Regions from separate parts of the Nonomuraea sp. NPDC049725 genome, predicted to be linked through region 3. Evidence: riboswitches for the same ligand, from Rfam matches in the RefSeq annotation. Region 3 holds a riboswitch; each other region holds the start of a gene.
What was found. A riboswitch is a leader RNA that binds a small molecule or an ion and turns the genes downstream of it on or off. The one in region 3 is predicted to bind cyclic di-AMP.
Positions count from the first base shown of each region.

Region 1: linked by a shared signal. The riboswitch ahead of AB0J53_RS03390 (CHAP domain-containing protein) and the one ahead of AB0J53_RS39295 (CHAP domain-containing protein) in region 3 are both predicted to bind cyclic di-AMP.
Region 2: linked by a shared signal. The riboswitch ahead of AB0J53_RS15970 (C40 family peptidase) and the one ahead of AB0J53_RS39295 (CHAP domain-containing protein) in region 3 are both predicted to bind cyclic di-AMP.

Region 1 covers NZ_JBFANJ010000001.1:651,089-655,264, forward strand. Annotated here, with positions in the region: gene AB0J53_RS03370 (radical SAM protein) at 1-169, shown strand, start outside; gene AB0J53_RS03375 (hypothetical protein) at 166-405, shown strand; gene AB0J53_RS03380 (hypothetical protein) at 392-1,648, opposite strand; gene AB0J53_RS03385 (SigE family RNA polymerase sigma factor) at 1,645-2,121, opposite strand; gene AB0J53_RS03390 (CHAP domain-containing protein) at 2,215-2,886, opposite strand; cyclic di-AMP (ydaO/yuaA leader) riboswitch at 2,897-3,038, opposite strand; gene AB0J53_RS03395 (MaoC family dehydratase) at 3,188-3,646, opposite strand; gene AB0J53_RS03400 (hypothetical protein) at 3,658-4,176, opposite strand, start outside.
Region 2 covers NZ_JBFANJ010000005.1:371,348-375,523, forward strand. Annotated here, with positions in the region: gene AB0J53_RS15960 (M48 family metallopeptidase) at 1-281, opposite strand, end outside; gene AB0J53_RS15965 (hypothetical protein) at 293-1,264, opposite strand; gene AB0J53_RS15970 (C40 family peptidase) at 1,366-1,860, opposite strand; cyclic di-AMP (ydaO/yuaA leader) riboswitch at 1,937-2,096, opposite strand; gene AB0J53_RS15975 (NlpC/P60 family protein) at 2,363-3,337, opposite strand; gene AB0J53_RS15980 (NYN domain-containing protein) at 3,422-4,176, opposite strand, start outside.
Region 3 covers NZ_JBFANJ010000022.1:33,045-37,220, forward strand. Annotated here, with positions in the region: gene AB0J53_RS39285 (aldo/keto reductase) at 1-740, shown strand, start outside; gene AB0J53_RS39290 (Gfo/Idh/MocA family oxidoreductase) at 793-1,746, shown strand; cyclic di-AMP (ydaO/yuaA leader) riboswitch at 1,861-1,998, shown strand; gene AB0J53_RS39295 (CHAP domain-containing protein) at 2,011-2,718, shown strand; gene AB0J53_RS39300 (YciI family protein) at 2,870-3,307, shown strand; gene AB0J53_RS39305 (RNA polymerase sigma factor) at 4,103-4,176, shown strand, end outside.

The DNA of each region.
Region 1 (4,176 bases), on a different contig from region 3:
GATCGAGGAGCGGCTGACGCAGTGCTGCGTGCACGTGGGCACGCGGTCCGACCGTGACCAGTGCGCGCCGTTCTGCGCCGTGCAGGCGTGGCCGCAGCTCTCGGCCCAGCGGCTGTCGGCGGTGGCCGCCGAGCCGAGGGTACGGCTCCCGCTGGAGGTGATCACGTGAAGGCCGAGCCGTACGATCCGCTGAGGTTGTGCGTCTATGCCACGGTCGCGCTGCTGGCGTGGCTGTTCGGGCCGTGGGCGTTGCTGGCGTTCGCCGGGCTGGGGTTCGCGGGCTACTGGAAGGCGCGGCGGGCCGGGCTGACCCGGAGCAAGTGCCTGCTCCGGGACACCCGGCTGGTGCTGGCCTACCTGGGGCTGCTGGCGGCGCTCGCGGTGGCGGCGATCATCTTCTGGTGACGGCCGCCAGGTTCATCACGGTGACCTCGGGGCCCTTGCCCCAGTACATGATCGTGGTGGGCGAGGACGACGTTCCGCTGCCGTAGCTGGCGGACCCGTCGGGCGACACCCGGTTCACGCCGGCGATCTTGCCGGTGGTCGGGTCGTAGACCGCGACGGGCGCGACGTACTCCTTGGCCGGATCGGCGTCACCTCTGACCGGCATGACCGAGGCGAACCGGTCGCCCAGGACCTCCCCGTGGAAGCCGAGCGACGGGAGCAGCGTGGCGTCGGAGCCGTCGAGGCCCTGCACCAGGAGCCCGCCGCCCTTGGCGTCGCCGTAGCACCACTCGGCGGCGCAGGTCAGCTTCGTGACGGAGCCGGAGGCCGGGAGCGGAATCTTCTCGCCGGTCACCAGGTCGACCCTGCGATCCTGGTTCTTCTGCCCGCGCTCGCCCGGCGCGTAGCCGACGGCGTACGGCCAGGAGTCCAGGTGGAGGCCGTCGGAACCGGCGACCTTCTCGGGCTCGCCGCCGGACAGCGGAAGCCGGTGTACACCCCCGTCGCGTACGGACCAGACCAGGGCGTCCTCGGTGAGGCCGATCCGCTCCACGTTCGCCAGGTCGCCGGTGACCTCGCCGACGCGCTGGGCGGTGCCGCCCTCGCGGGGGATGATCCAGAAGTCGGCCCACTTGTCCCTGTCGTTGGGCGTGGTGCCGTACCAGGCGAAGTACCGCTCTCCCACCTCGACGTCCTGGACGAAGTAGCCCTTGACGCCTTCGGGGGCGGGCATGTCGCCCACCACCCTGGTCGTGCGGGCAGTGCTGTCGTAGATCTCCAGGCGGCCGGCCTTCTCGAAGGAGGACTCGGCGGTCAGCAGCACCTCGGTGGGGGAAATTCCGGTCACCGGGCGATATTTCCAACCATCGGGGGCCGCCGCCGGCATCGTGAACACCGCCTCCGGCCACACCTCGGCCACCGGCTTCACCTCCGCCACCCTGGGGACGGCACTGGCCACCTCCCCGGGCGACACCGTGGTCACCGCGACCGCCGGCTCCACCGAGACCCGAGGCTCCCCCCGCCACACCGCCATCGTCCCCCCGGCCACCAGCACCACCGAGGCGGCCGCCAGGGCCATGCCCGCCCACTGCCGGCGTCGCCGCGACCGCCGCCGGGCCGCGACGGCCGCCGCCAGCCCGCCGGTCGGCGTGACGTGCCCGGCCCCGGCACGCAGGGTCCGGACCAGGTCCTCTTCGCTTCTCATCGTGCCTCCTGCAGCATTCGCTTGATCCGGAGCTTGTCCAGGGCACGCGCCGCCTGGCTGCGCACGGTGCCGCGCGAGACGCCGAGGATCGCGGCGATCTCCGCGTCGGGCAGGTCCTCGTAGTAGCGCAGCACGAGGACCACTCGCATCCTGGGCGGCAGCCGTTGCAGGTCCGCCCACAGGTCCGCATCCTCGTAACGGTCGAAGCGCCCCTTCTCCGGCACGACGGACACCAGTTCCTCCCGGTGCCTGCGCCGCCACGAGGTGATGTGCAGCCTGACCATGGTCGTGCGCACGTACCCCTCGGGGTCGTCCTTCTTGCGCACCCGTGACCAGGCGTCACCCAGCCTGGCCAGGGCCTCCTGGACGAGGTCCGCCGCGTCGTCCGCGTTGCCGGACAGCACGTAGCCGTACCGGAGGAGCGCGTCGCCCCGGCTCCGGACGAACTCGTCGAACTCGGTTGTGTGGTCCACGTATCCAGGGATCCTCCAGCACGCCGTACCGTTGCACGAAACGCGAAAAGCGCGCGCCCCCGGAAGGGGACGCGCGCTTTCGAGGCGGTCTGATCAGGCGGCGTACGACGGGTAGCCGTAGCCGGCGACCTGCGAGGTGGGACGGACCCGCTCCTCGACCTTGCCGTTGCCGGTGTTGCCCTCGATCGTGGAGATCGTGCCGTCACCGTTGTCCTTGACGACGAAGCCGACGTGGTCGATGGAGCTGATGTCCTTGCTGCCGCTCCAGGAGAAGAAGACCACGGCGCCGGGCTTGGCCTCCTGGCCCCAGCGGTCGTTGGCGGCGAACCACTTGGCGTGGGTCACGGTGTAGGCGTCCCAGCCGACCTGCGGACGGGCGCCGGTCTGCTCGCCGACCCAGGAGACGAACATCGAGCACCAGGCGGCGTTCAGGTAGTCCTGGCGGTTGCCGCCGTCACGCTGGACGGTCTCGGCGGCGCGCTGGGAGTTGGCGTACCACTCCTGGAACTTGGTGCCACCGCCGGCGGCGTTCTCGGAGGTGCCGACCTGGGCCTTGGCGACGGCCAGGACCTGCGAGGCGGAGACGTTGACCCTGGTGTTCTGGTTCGTGGCGGCCTGCTGGGCCTGGGCGGCCTGCGGCTGGGTGTTGGCGGTGGTCGCGGTGCTGGCGTCCGCCGACACGTGGGCGCCGAAAGCGGTCGCGACGAGCGCGGCGCCGAGGACGGCCTTGGACACGTTGATCTTGGGGGTGCGGATGGGGCGCATTAAGGGTAACTCCTCGCTTCCATACCGCTTACCGGGTTAGCTGACGGGTTCGGGCGTGGAAGCTGCCCTACGGCGATGTTGGTGCCGATTCACCCCGGTGGAACACATGGGTCCCCGGTTCCGCGTGTGAGCGGATTCAGCGGTCACAGGTCGGTCCCTGTGATGGACGGTGGGTCGTGACGCCCGAGAGTCGGTCGCGTCTTACCCGCGTACAGAAATGTCCAACACACCCCTGACCTGGGTAATTCCCTCGTAACGAAATTTCCACGAAACCGGCCGCGGGCGGGGGCCCGCGGCCCGGCTACTCCGCGGGAACGTAAAGGCTGAGCGTCTCGGCGATGCACGCCGGGCGCTTCTCGCCCTCGACCTCGATGGTCATCTTGAGGTTGGACAGGTAGCCCGCCGGTGTCCCCTTGACGTCGGTCAGCTCGGCCGTGGCCCGCACCCTGGCCCCGACCGGCACCGGGCGGGGGAAGCGCACCTTGTTCAGGCCGTAGTTGACGCCCATCGCGATGCCCTCGACCCGCACCAGCTCGAACATGAACGCCGGCAGCAGCGACAGGCTCAGGTAGCCGTGCGCGATCGTGCCGCCGAACGGGCCCTCCTTGGCCCGCTCCACGTCGACGTGGATCCACTGGTGGTCGTCGGTGGCGTCGGCGAAGAGGTTGACCTGTTCCTGGGTGACGGTGCGCCACTCGGTGGGGCCGAACTTCTCGCCGACGGCAGCCTTGAGTTCCTGTACGTTCGCGAAGGTCCGCATGAGGCGGAACGCTATTGCGCCGGTGGGACCGCTGCCAAGTTCAGCACCCGGAACTTGTCCGGCTTGTCCCCCTTGGTGGCGCCCCAGTAGAAGACGGTGCTCGGTTCCGACGAGACGCCCGCCCCGTACCAGTTGCCCGGGTTGCCGAAGCTCACCATCGTGCCCGTCGCCAGGTCGTACACCGCATTGCCCGCCGCCAGGAACCGGTCCAGGATCGGGTAGCGCGCCACGCCCATGCCGATGCCGCGCGCGACCTCCCGGGGCGGCTGCGAGCCGTCGACGCGGCTGATGACCGTGCCGCGCTCCGCCCGGCCGTAACACCAGACCGGCCCGCAGCGCATGCCCTGCACGCCCGGCGGCGCCGCCACGGTGAGGCTGGAGCCGTCCTCCAGGTTCACCAGCCGGAGCTGGTTGCGGTCCAGGTCCCCCGGCAGGTCGGTCACGTCGGTGGCCCAGGGCCACTGGATGAGGTGCAGGCCGTCGCTGCCGGGGACGCGCTCGGGCTCGATCCCGCCGAGCGGGTGCCGCCA
Region 2 (4,176 bases), on a different contig from region 3:
GTCACCTCGGGCGCCCCGGCGGGCAGCGCCGTCCACGGCGTCGTGAACGCCACCACCCCGGCGATCACCGCCCCCAGCACGGCCAGCCCTGCCCCGGCCTCCCGCCGCAGCCTCACCTCACGCCCGCCCCCGTCGCCGGCGGCCCCGTCCCGTTCCCCGGCCACGTCCTCGTCCCCCGTCTCGGGCGACGGCTCGGCGACGTCCGCCCCCTGCAGGGCGCGGGTGGCGGGCGGGCCGACGTCCTGTTCGGTCGTCTCGCGCCGTTCCTGCCGGTCGTCCATGTCGCGTCCCCTCACGCCAGTCGGTCCCGGACGTACGCACGCCACAGCCGGGTCAGCGTGCCCGCCGAGATCCCCAGCGAGGCCAGCGCCCGGCCGGCGCCGTACGTCTGGGCATCACGGTAGAGCCTCACCAGGCTCTTCTCACCCCAGCGCGCGGCGACGAAGCGACACACCAGCCAGGCTTCCTGGTACGCGCGGGCGAGCCGGCCCGCGTCGGCCCCGGGGACGAAGTCGGCCGCGTCCGGCAGATCGGACGGCGTCCGCCCGGCCCGCACCTCGGCGGCCAGCTCGGCGGCGGCCACCTCGACGGGCAGCCCGGCGTCCCGGTAGGCCACGTAGTCGGCGAAGCCCTCATACAGCCAGACGGGCAGCCCGTCGGTCCCGGCGGCCACGTGGGTCAGCTCGTGGGCCAGCACGACGTCACGCCCGACCGGGGTGAGACGGGCGAAGTGCTCGGGCACCACGATCACGCGCCCCCGGTCGGCCACCGCCGCCAGCCCGTCGACCGACGCGACGCCCGCCAGCACGGCGGCCTCCCGCGCCGAGGCGGGCACCAGGACCACGGCCCGGACGTCACCGCCCAGCACTCCGCCGACCCGCCGCCCCGCGGTGTCGGCCCGGCGCGCCAGGTCCGCCAGCAGCCCGGGGGGCGCGTCCTGCCCGGCGACGAGCGACCGCTCACCGCGTACGACGTCGAGCCCGTCGCCCCAGCGCGCCCGCACGCCGGCGAGCACCCCCGCCTCGATGGCGGCGCCTCCCGGCCCCAGGACCGGCCCGGACCCCCCGGCCAGGGACGCCGCGACAACCAGCAGCACCACCGGCACGACCCGCCGGCGCCCCCGCGCGGACACCCTCCCGGACGTGCTGCCGGGCGCGCCGCCGGACGTGCTGCCGGACGTGCTGCCGGACGTGCTGCCGAGCCCCTTGCCGGACGTGCCGCCGGGCCCATTTCCAGGCCCGCTGCCGGACCCCCTGTCGGACACGCTGCCCGATCGTAGCCGCCGATCCTGAGCGTCAGCCCGGTCCGGAGCCCGGGAAGGCCGAAGGCCCCGTCCCGGGGCGGGGACGGGGCCTTCGGCGCAGGTCACAGACCGGGACGCACCGCGCCCGCGAACGACGCCTTGCGCCAGCCGCGAAGCTTCTCGACGCGCACACGCTGGCCCGTTCTCGGCGAGTGGACCATCTTGCCGTCGCCGACGTACATGCCCACGTGCCCGAGTCCGCGGAAGAACATCAGGTCACCCGGCTGCAGGTGCTTGTAGGAGACCTTCTTCCTGATGCGCGCGAACTGGCTGTTCGTCACGCGCGGGATCTTCACCCCGGCCTTCTTCCAGGCGTACTGGACGAGGCCGGAGCAGTCGAACGACCCGGGGCCGGTGGCGCCGTAACGGTACGGGTCGCCGATCTGCTTCTTGGCCACGGAGACGGCCTTGCGGGCCTTGGCCTTCTGCCGAGCGACCTTTGCCACCTTCGACGACTTGACGGACTTCTCCGTCTTGGTCACCGCGGTGGTGGCGAACTCATTCGTCGTCGCCGCCTGCGCCGTCGGGGCGTGGACGACCAGACCTCCGGCCGTCACGGTGATCAGCGCTACGCCACTCAGGGCGAGACGGGACAGACGGGGGTTGTGCGAGAGGGTAGACAGGATTGCTCCTAGGGGCTTCCACGAACGCCTACCGGGTTAGCTGACGGATTCGGGCCTGGAAGTCGCCCTACGGCGCTGAACGCGCCGATTCACCCCTGATCACCGCGTACGGGATCGTTGGGTCCCCGGCTCCGTGCCTCCTGGCTGCACGGACTCGGCAGGCCACCGCCGCGTCTTCGCGCCTCGGGGGCGCTGGCCGCGGTGACCGGCGGATGGTTCTCTCTGTCGAACATCGGGGGACCCGATGGTGACCGGCGGGCGTCCTGGCTGGAACGCCGCGACGCCAGAAGTTACGCCGAAAAGTCACGTAATGGCAAAGCCTGAGTAAGCGAGTAAAGATCAGACACGCCGGGAGTCAGGTCCTCATCCCCCGCCGGAGCAGCGGGTTTCGTTACCCAAGTGTGACCCTCCTCACACTTGGGCCGACCCCGTCTTGTCAGGGGCGTACGGCGCCCACGAGGCGGCGCCCGTACGACGAGAGTGTGACCACCTTCACCACGTCACCCGTCTGCGGCGCATGCACGATCTTGCCGCCGCCCGCGTAGATGCTCACGTGCCCGAGGCCCTCGCTGAAGATCAGGTCGCCGGGCTCCAGCGCGTTGAGCGACACCTTGCGGCTGGCGCCCCACGACCACTGCTGCCAGGTCGTGCGCGGCAGCGACACGCCACCGGCCCGCCAGGCGGCCTGCGTGAGCCCCGAGCAGTCGTAGCCGCCCGGCCCGGTGCCGCCGAACACGTACGGCTTGCCGACCTGCGCGTACGCGAAGCGCAGCACGGCCGCCGCGTTGCCCGAGGCGGGACCCGTGTACTTGAGGCCGGTGCTGTTGGGATTGCCCGCCTTGTACGCGCCCAGCCGGTCGAGGAGCTTCTTCTGGTCCTTGATGAGGTCCAGGATCTCCGCCCGGTCCTTCTTGACCGCGTCCCGCTCCTTGTCGGCCGCGGCCAGCGCCTCCTCGGCGCGGTCACGGTCGGTCTTCAGCCCCTGATTGGCCCGGTCGAACGCGGCGAGCTTCTGGGTGCGCTCCTGCGCGAGCTGCCCGCGTAACGCCATCCCATACAGCAGATCGGCCGGATCGTCGCTGGTCATCATGGTGGGCAGGGTCGAGAAGTCGCCCCCCAGCTTGTACGTCTCGACGGCCATGTTGACGACCTCACCGCGCAGATCCGCGACGGTCGCCAGCTTGCGCTTGTACGTGTCGTTCAGCCGGCTGTAGCGCGCCTTGGCCTCTTTGTACTTCTCGGTGGCCGTGTTGTAGCGGTCCACGACCTTGTCGGCCTTGTCGTTGAGCTTGTCGAGCTTCGCTCTCGCCTGCGCGAGAGTCGGCTTGGGATCGGCCAGCACCCCTCCGACGGGGGTCATCACCAGTCCGAACACCAGACCCGCGGCCAGCGGCACCCGGCCCAACCTCACAGCGTCGCCTCCCAGGGGATCATCCTCGGGGCGAAATAGTACAGAAGTGGCGAGTAATCCTCACCTAAACGCCATATTCGTCATCTAGGCGCGACCGAGCCGCCTCAGCAGCAGCGCGGACGGCACGGGCCTGGCGCCCATCCGCCTGACGGACTCGGCCACCTCGCGGTCGGAGGACACCACGGCGATCGCCCGGCCGGGCGGCTCGGCCCGGACGAGCTGGCGGATCAGGTCGTCGGCGATCTCACCCGGCGCGCTGAACAGCACCCGCACCCCGCGCGGCGCCACCACCTGCACCGGAGAGTTGAGCTCGGCGCCGTCGAACACCACGGTCACCTCGACGCGCGTCTGCGCGACCAGCCCGCCGAGCCCGGTCATCAGGCGGGCGCGCTGGTCGGCGAGCGTGAGCGTGCCGTAGCCGGACTTGGTCACGTTGTAGCCGTCGATGATCAGATGCACCTGCGGCAGCGCCAGAAGCTGATCGAGCAGCTGCGGGTCGTCGTCGGCCAGCGCGCGGGCGGGCACGCCGCGCACACCCGGCCGCTCACCGGTGAGCGCCGCGACCGAGTCGGCCGGCCGGCTGATCATGGTGGGCAGCGCCAGCTCCCTGCGCAGCCCCGCCGAGGCGTCCTGCAACGCGTCGAGCAGCACCCGGATGCGCGCGTCCTCGACGCTGCGCCCCTCACGCGCGGCCCGGCGCGAGGCTTCGAGCTGCTTCTCCACGTCGGCCAGGCGCTCACGCAGCCGCCGCAGCTCCGACTCCCCCGCGCTGCCGGCGGCCGTGGCCGCGTGCCTGGCCTCCTCGGCGGCCTGCTCCATCTCCTCGGCCCGCCGCACCG
Region 3 (4,176 bases):
ACGAGGCGGAGCAGGCGGTCACGACCGCGCTCGCCTGCGGCTACCGCCACATCGACACCGCCAAGCTCTACCGCAACGAGGCCGGCGTCGGGCGGGCGGTGCGCGCCTCCGGCATCCCGCGGGAGAAGCTGTTCGTCACCACGAAGCTGTGGAACAACGACCACGACCGCGCCGAGCAGGCCTTCGAGGAGAGTCTGGGCAGGCTCGGCCTCGACTACGTCGACCTCTACCTGATCCACTGGCCGGCGCAGCGGCAGGACAAGTACGTCCAGGCGTGGCGCGCGCTGGAGAAGGTCTACCGCGACGGCCGGGCCAAGGCCATCGGCGTGTCCAACTTCACCGTCGAGACGCTGCAGCGGCTGCTCGACGAGGCCGACGTGCCGCCGTGCATCAACCAGATCGAGCTGCACCCGTACTTCCAGCAGCGCGAGCTGCGCGAGTTCCACGACAAGAACGGCATCCTCACGCAGGCCTGGAGCCCGCTCGGGCAGGGCAAGGGGCTGCTGTCGGAGCCCGCGCTGGCGGTGCTGGCCGACAAGCACGGCCGCACGCCCGCGCAGATCGTGCTGCGCTGGCACATCCAGCTCGGCAACATCGTCATCCCCAAGTCCGTCACGCCCGCGCGGATCAAGGAGAACATCGCGGTCTTCGACTTCACGCTCGACCGGGAGGACATGGCCGCCATCGGCGCCCTGAACGCGGGCCGCCGGCTGGGCCCGGACCCGGACGTGTTCCCGTGAGGTGAAACCGGTCAGGTTTCGCGTCCGCGGATGAATCAGTACGATCTCCCGCGTGCGAGATCTAGCGTGGGGCATCGCGGCGACGGGCGGCATCGCCAGGACCGTGGGGGCGGTCATCGCGGCGGAGCCGGGCATGCGGGTGGCCGCCGTCGGCTCCCGCGACCTGGGCCGGGCCAAGGCGCTGGCGGCGACGCTGGGCGCCGAGTCCGCCCACGGCTCCTACGCCGAGCTGTGCGCCGACCCGGCCGTCGACGCCGTCTACGTGGCGACCCCGCACGCCCAGCACCTGGAGGTGGCCGAGGCCGCGATCGCGGCGGGCAAGGCGGTGCTGTGCGAGAAGCCGCTGGCGGCGAGCCTGGCCGACGCCGAGCGCATGGTCCGCCTGGCCCGCGAGGCCGGGGTCTTCCTGATGGAGGCCATGTGGATGCGGTTCAACCCGCTGGTGCGCATGCTCAAGGACGACCCGCGCTTCGGGGAGATCCGCTCGGTGCGGGCCTCGTTCGGGTTCGCGCTGCCGTACGATCCCGCGCACCGGCTGTGGGCGCCCGAGCTGGGCGGGGGCGCGCTGCTCGACCTGGGCATCTATCCCCTGGGGCTGGCCCAGCTCTTCCTCGGCATGCCCGAGTCCATGCACCTGACGGGCGCGCTGGCGCCCAACGGGGTCGACGCGGAGGCGGGCGGGGTGCTCGTCTACCCGGGCGGCCGGCGGGCGCTGGTCGACACCTCGCTGCTCGCGCACTTCCCCAACTCGGCCAGCATCGTGGGCACCGGGATGCGCGCCGACCTGGACGCGCCGTTCTGGGCGCCCCGGCGGGTGGTGCTCAGCGGGCCGTCGATGGAGACCGAGGAGCACGAGCTCGACCCGGCCGACAACGGCTACGCCGGGGAGCTGCGCGAGGTGCGGGACGCGCTGGCCGAGAACCGGACCGAGAGCGCGATCATGCCTCTTGACGAATCCCTTGCCATGATGGGGCTCCTGGCCGACGCGCGCGGGCAACTCGCCTAGCTGCGACTTTATCGACTTGTAATGCCTTGGCGGATGTATTACCTTATGGCGCATTCGCGGCTTACGTCCGGTTTGTCCGGTCGTTGCCAACCATCGCACGACACTCACAGGATCGTCCTGTGACCGCTGAATCCGCCTTGCGCGGAGCCGGGGACCCATGTCCTTTGGGGTGAATCGGCACCTTGTGTGCCGTAGGGCAGCTTCCACGCCCGAACCCGTCAGCTAACCCGGTAAGCGGCATGGAAGCAAGGAGTAATCCCCTCGATGGCGAAGCACCGTCTTACCCGTGCCCCGAAGAAGCTTCACCCCCGCGCCGGCGCCTCCCTCCGCGCCACCCTCGGCGCAACCGTCCTGGCCGCCGGACTCGGCGCCGGGATGACCACCGCACTCCCCGCCCAGGCCGCCGAGCCCGGCCACCAGGTCGAGACCCAGACCATGTCCGAGTCCACGCAGACCAGGGCCGGCGCCAACCAGGTCAACGTCACCGCCTCCCAGGTCCTGGCCCTGGCCAAGGCCCAGGTCGGCACCTCCGAGAACGCCTACGGCGGCGGCACCAAGTTCCAGGAGTGGTACGCCAGCTCCAAGCGCGCCCTCGAGACCGTCGCCCGCGACGGCGGCAACCCCAGCGCCTACCTCAACGCCCCCTGGTGCTCCATGTTCGTCTCCTGGGTCGGCGAGCAGACCGGCGCCCGCCCGCAGGTCGGCTGGGACGCCTACACCGTCACCCACGCCAAGTGGTTCGCCGCCAACGACCGCTGGGGCACCGAGGCCAGGCCCGGCGCCGTCGTCTTCTTCGCCTGGAACGGCAGCAAGAGCATCAGCGCCATCCAGCACGTCGGCTTCGTCGTCAAGGACAACGGCGACGGCACGATCTCCACGATCGAGGGCAACACCGGCAACGGCAAGGTCGAGGAGCGCGTCCGGCCCAAGTCCCAGGTCGTCGGCTACGGCTACCCCTCGTACGCCGCCTGACCTCCCTTCGCGAAGCGCGCGCCCCTCCCCCGGGCGCGCGCTTCCGCGTTTTCTCCCCTCCCCGTGTCGATCCGGCCCCCTCCGGGACGACGCACAGGTGTGGCAGGCTCGCCGGGAGCCCGCTTCACCGCCTGGACGAGGAGAACGCACCGTGAAATTCCTGATCGTCGGCAAGGCCAGCGAGGAGACCGAGGCCGGCGCCCTGCCGAGCCAGGAGCTCGTCGACAACATGACGGCCTTCAACGAGTCGCTCGTGAAAGCCGGCGTCCTGCTGGCCGCCGAAGGGCTCCACCCCAGCTCGCGCGGCGCCCGGATCGCCTACAGCGGCGGCAAGGCCCGCGTCATCGACGGGCCGTTCGCCGAGGCCAAGGAGCTCATCGCCGGCTTCTGGCTCATCCAGGTCAAGTCGCGGGAGGAGGCGCTCGAATGGGCCCTGCGCGTCCCCGTCCCGCCCGGCCACGACGGCATCGGCCTGGACGTCTGGCAGGTCTTCGACCCCTCGGACATGCCCGAGACCTCCCTGACCCCCGAGACCGCCCAACGCCACGCCACCCTCCGCGCCACCCTCGACTCCCCACCTGAACCCTGACCATCCGATAGCGACGCCCCAGTGGGAGGCGACCCCGCTGCGGCGGCCTCCTCCCAGGGAGGCCGCGCCCCCGCCGGGGCAGGCGGGGAGTCCCAGGTGGCGGCAACCCCGGAAGGGTGACTCCCGGAAGCGGCGCCCCCTCCCCGAAGGCCGCACCCCGCCGGGCAGGCGGAAGCCCCAGGATGGCGGCAACCCCGGGAGGGGGCGGGCCCCCGGAAGGGGCGCCTCGGGCAGTCCGGCCCTCTGGCGGCCTCCGCCGAGGCGGCCCCACCCCACCGGCGACCCCCGGCGGAGCGGCCCGACCACACTGGCAGCCCACGCCCCGGACGGCCCAACCCACCGGCCCCCAGGCAATCCGGCCCTCTGGCGGCCTCCGCCGAGGCGGCCCCACCCCACCGGCGGCCCACGCCCCGGACGGCCCACCCCCACCGGTCCCCCGGGCCCGCCCCCCTCAGTTGGGCCCGGCCCCAGGGGCGCGGCCTCACCGGCGGCGCGCACCCCGGACGGCCCGACCCCACCGGCAGGCCGGACCCAGCCCCTCCGGTGCCCGGCTCCCGGGGGCGCGGCCCCACCGGCCGCCCGTACCCCGGGCGGTCCGACCCCGTTGCTGGGCTGGGCGGTGCCGGTGGGTTGTGGGCCCGCGTGGTGCGGCGCAGCCGCCGGCTCGTGGGAAGCCGCCGCCTCATGGAGGCGTGACCCCCACTGAGCGGCAGGGGCCGCGTGGTGGGAAGGGGTGCGTCCCACGAGAGAGCGCTTGGGTTGCGAGTAGGCGGGTGGGGCTGTTGTCATGGGCGGGTGACGGCGTCGGAGACTCATCGGGCCATTGAGGCGGTGTGGCGGATCGAGGCGGCCAGGGTGATCGCCGGGCT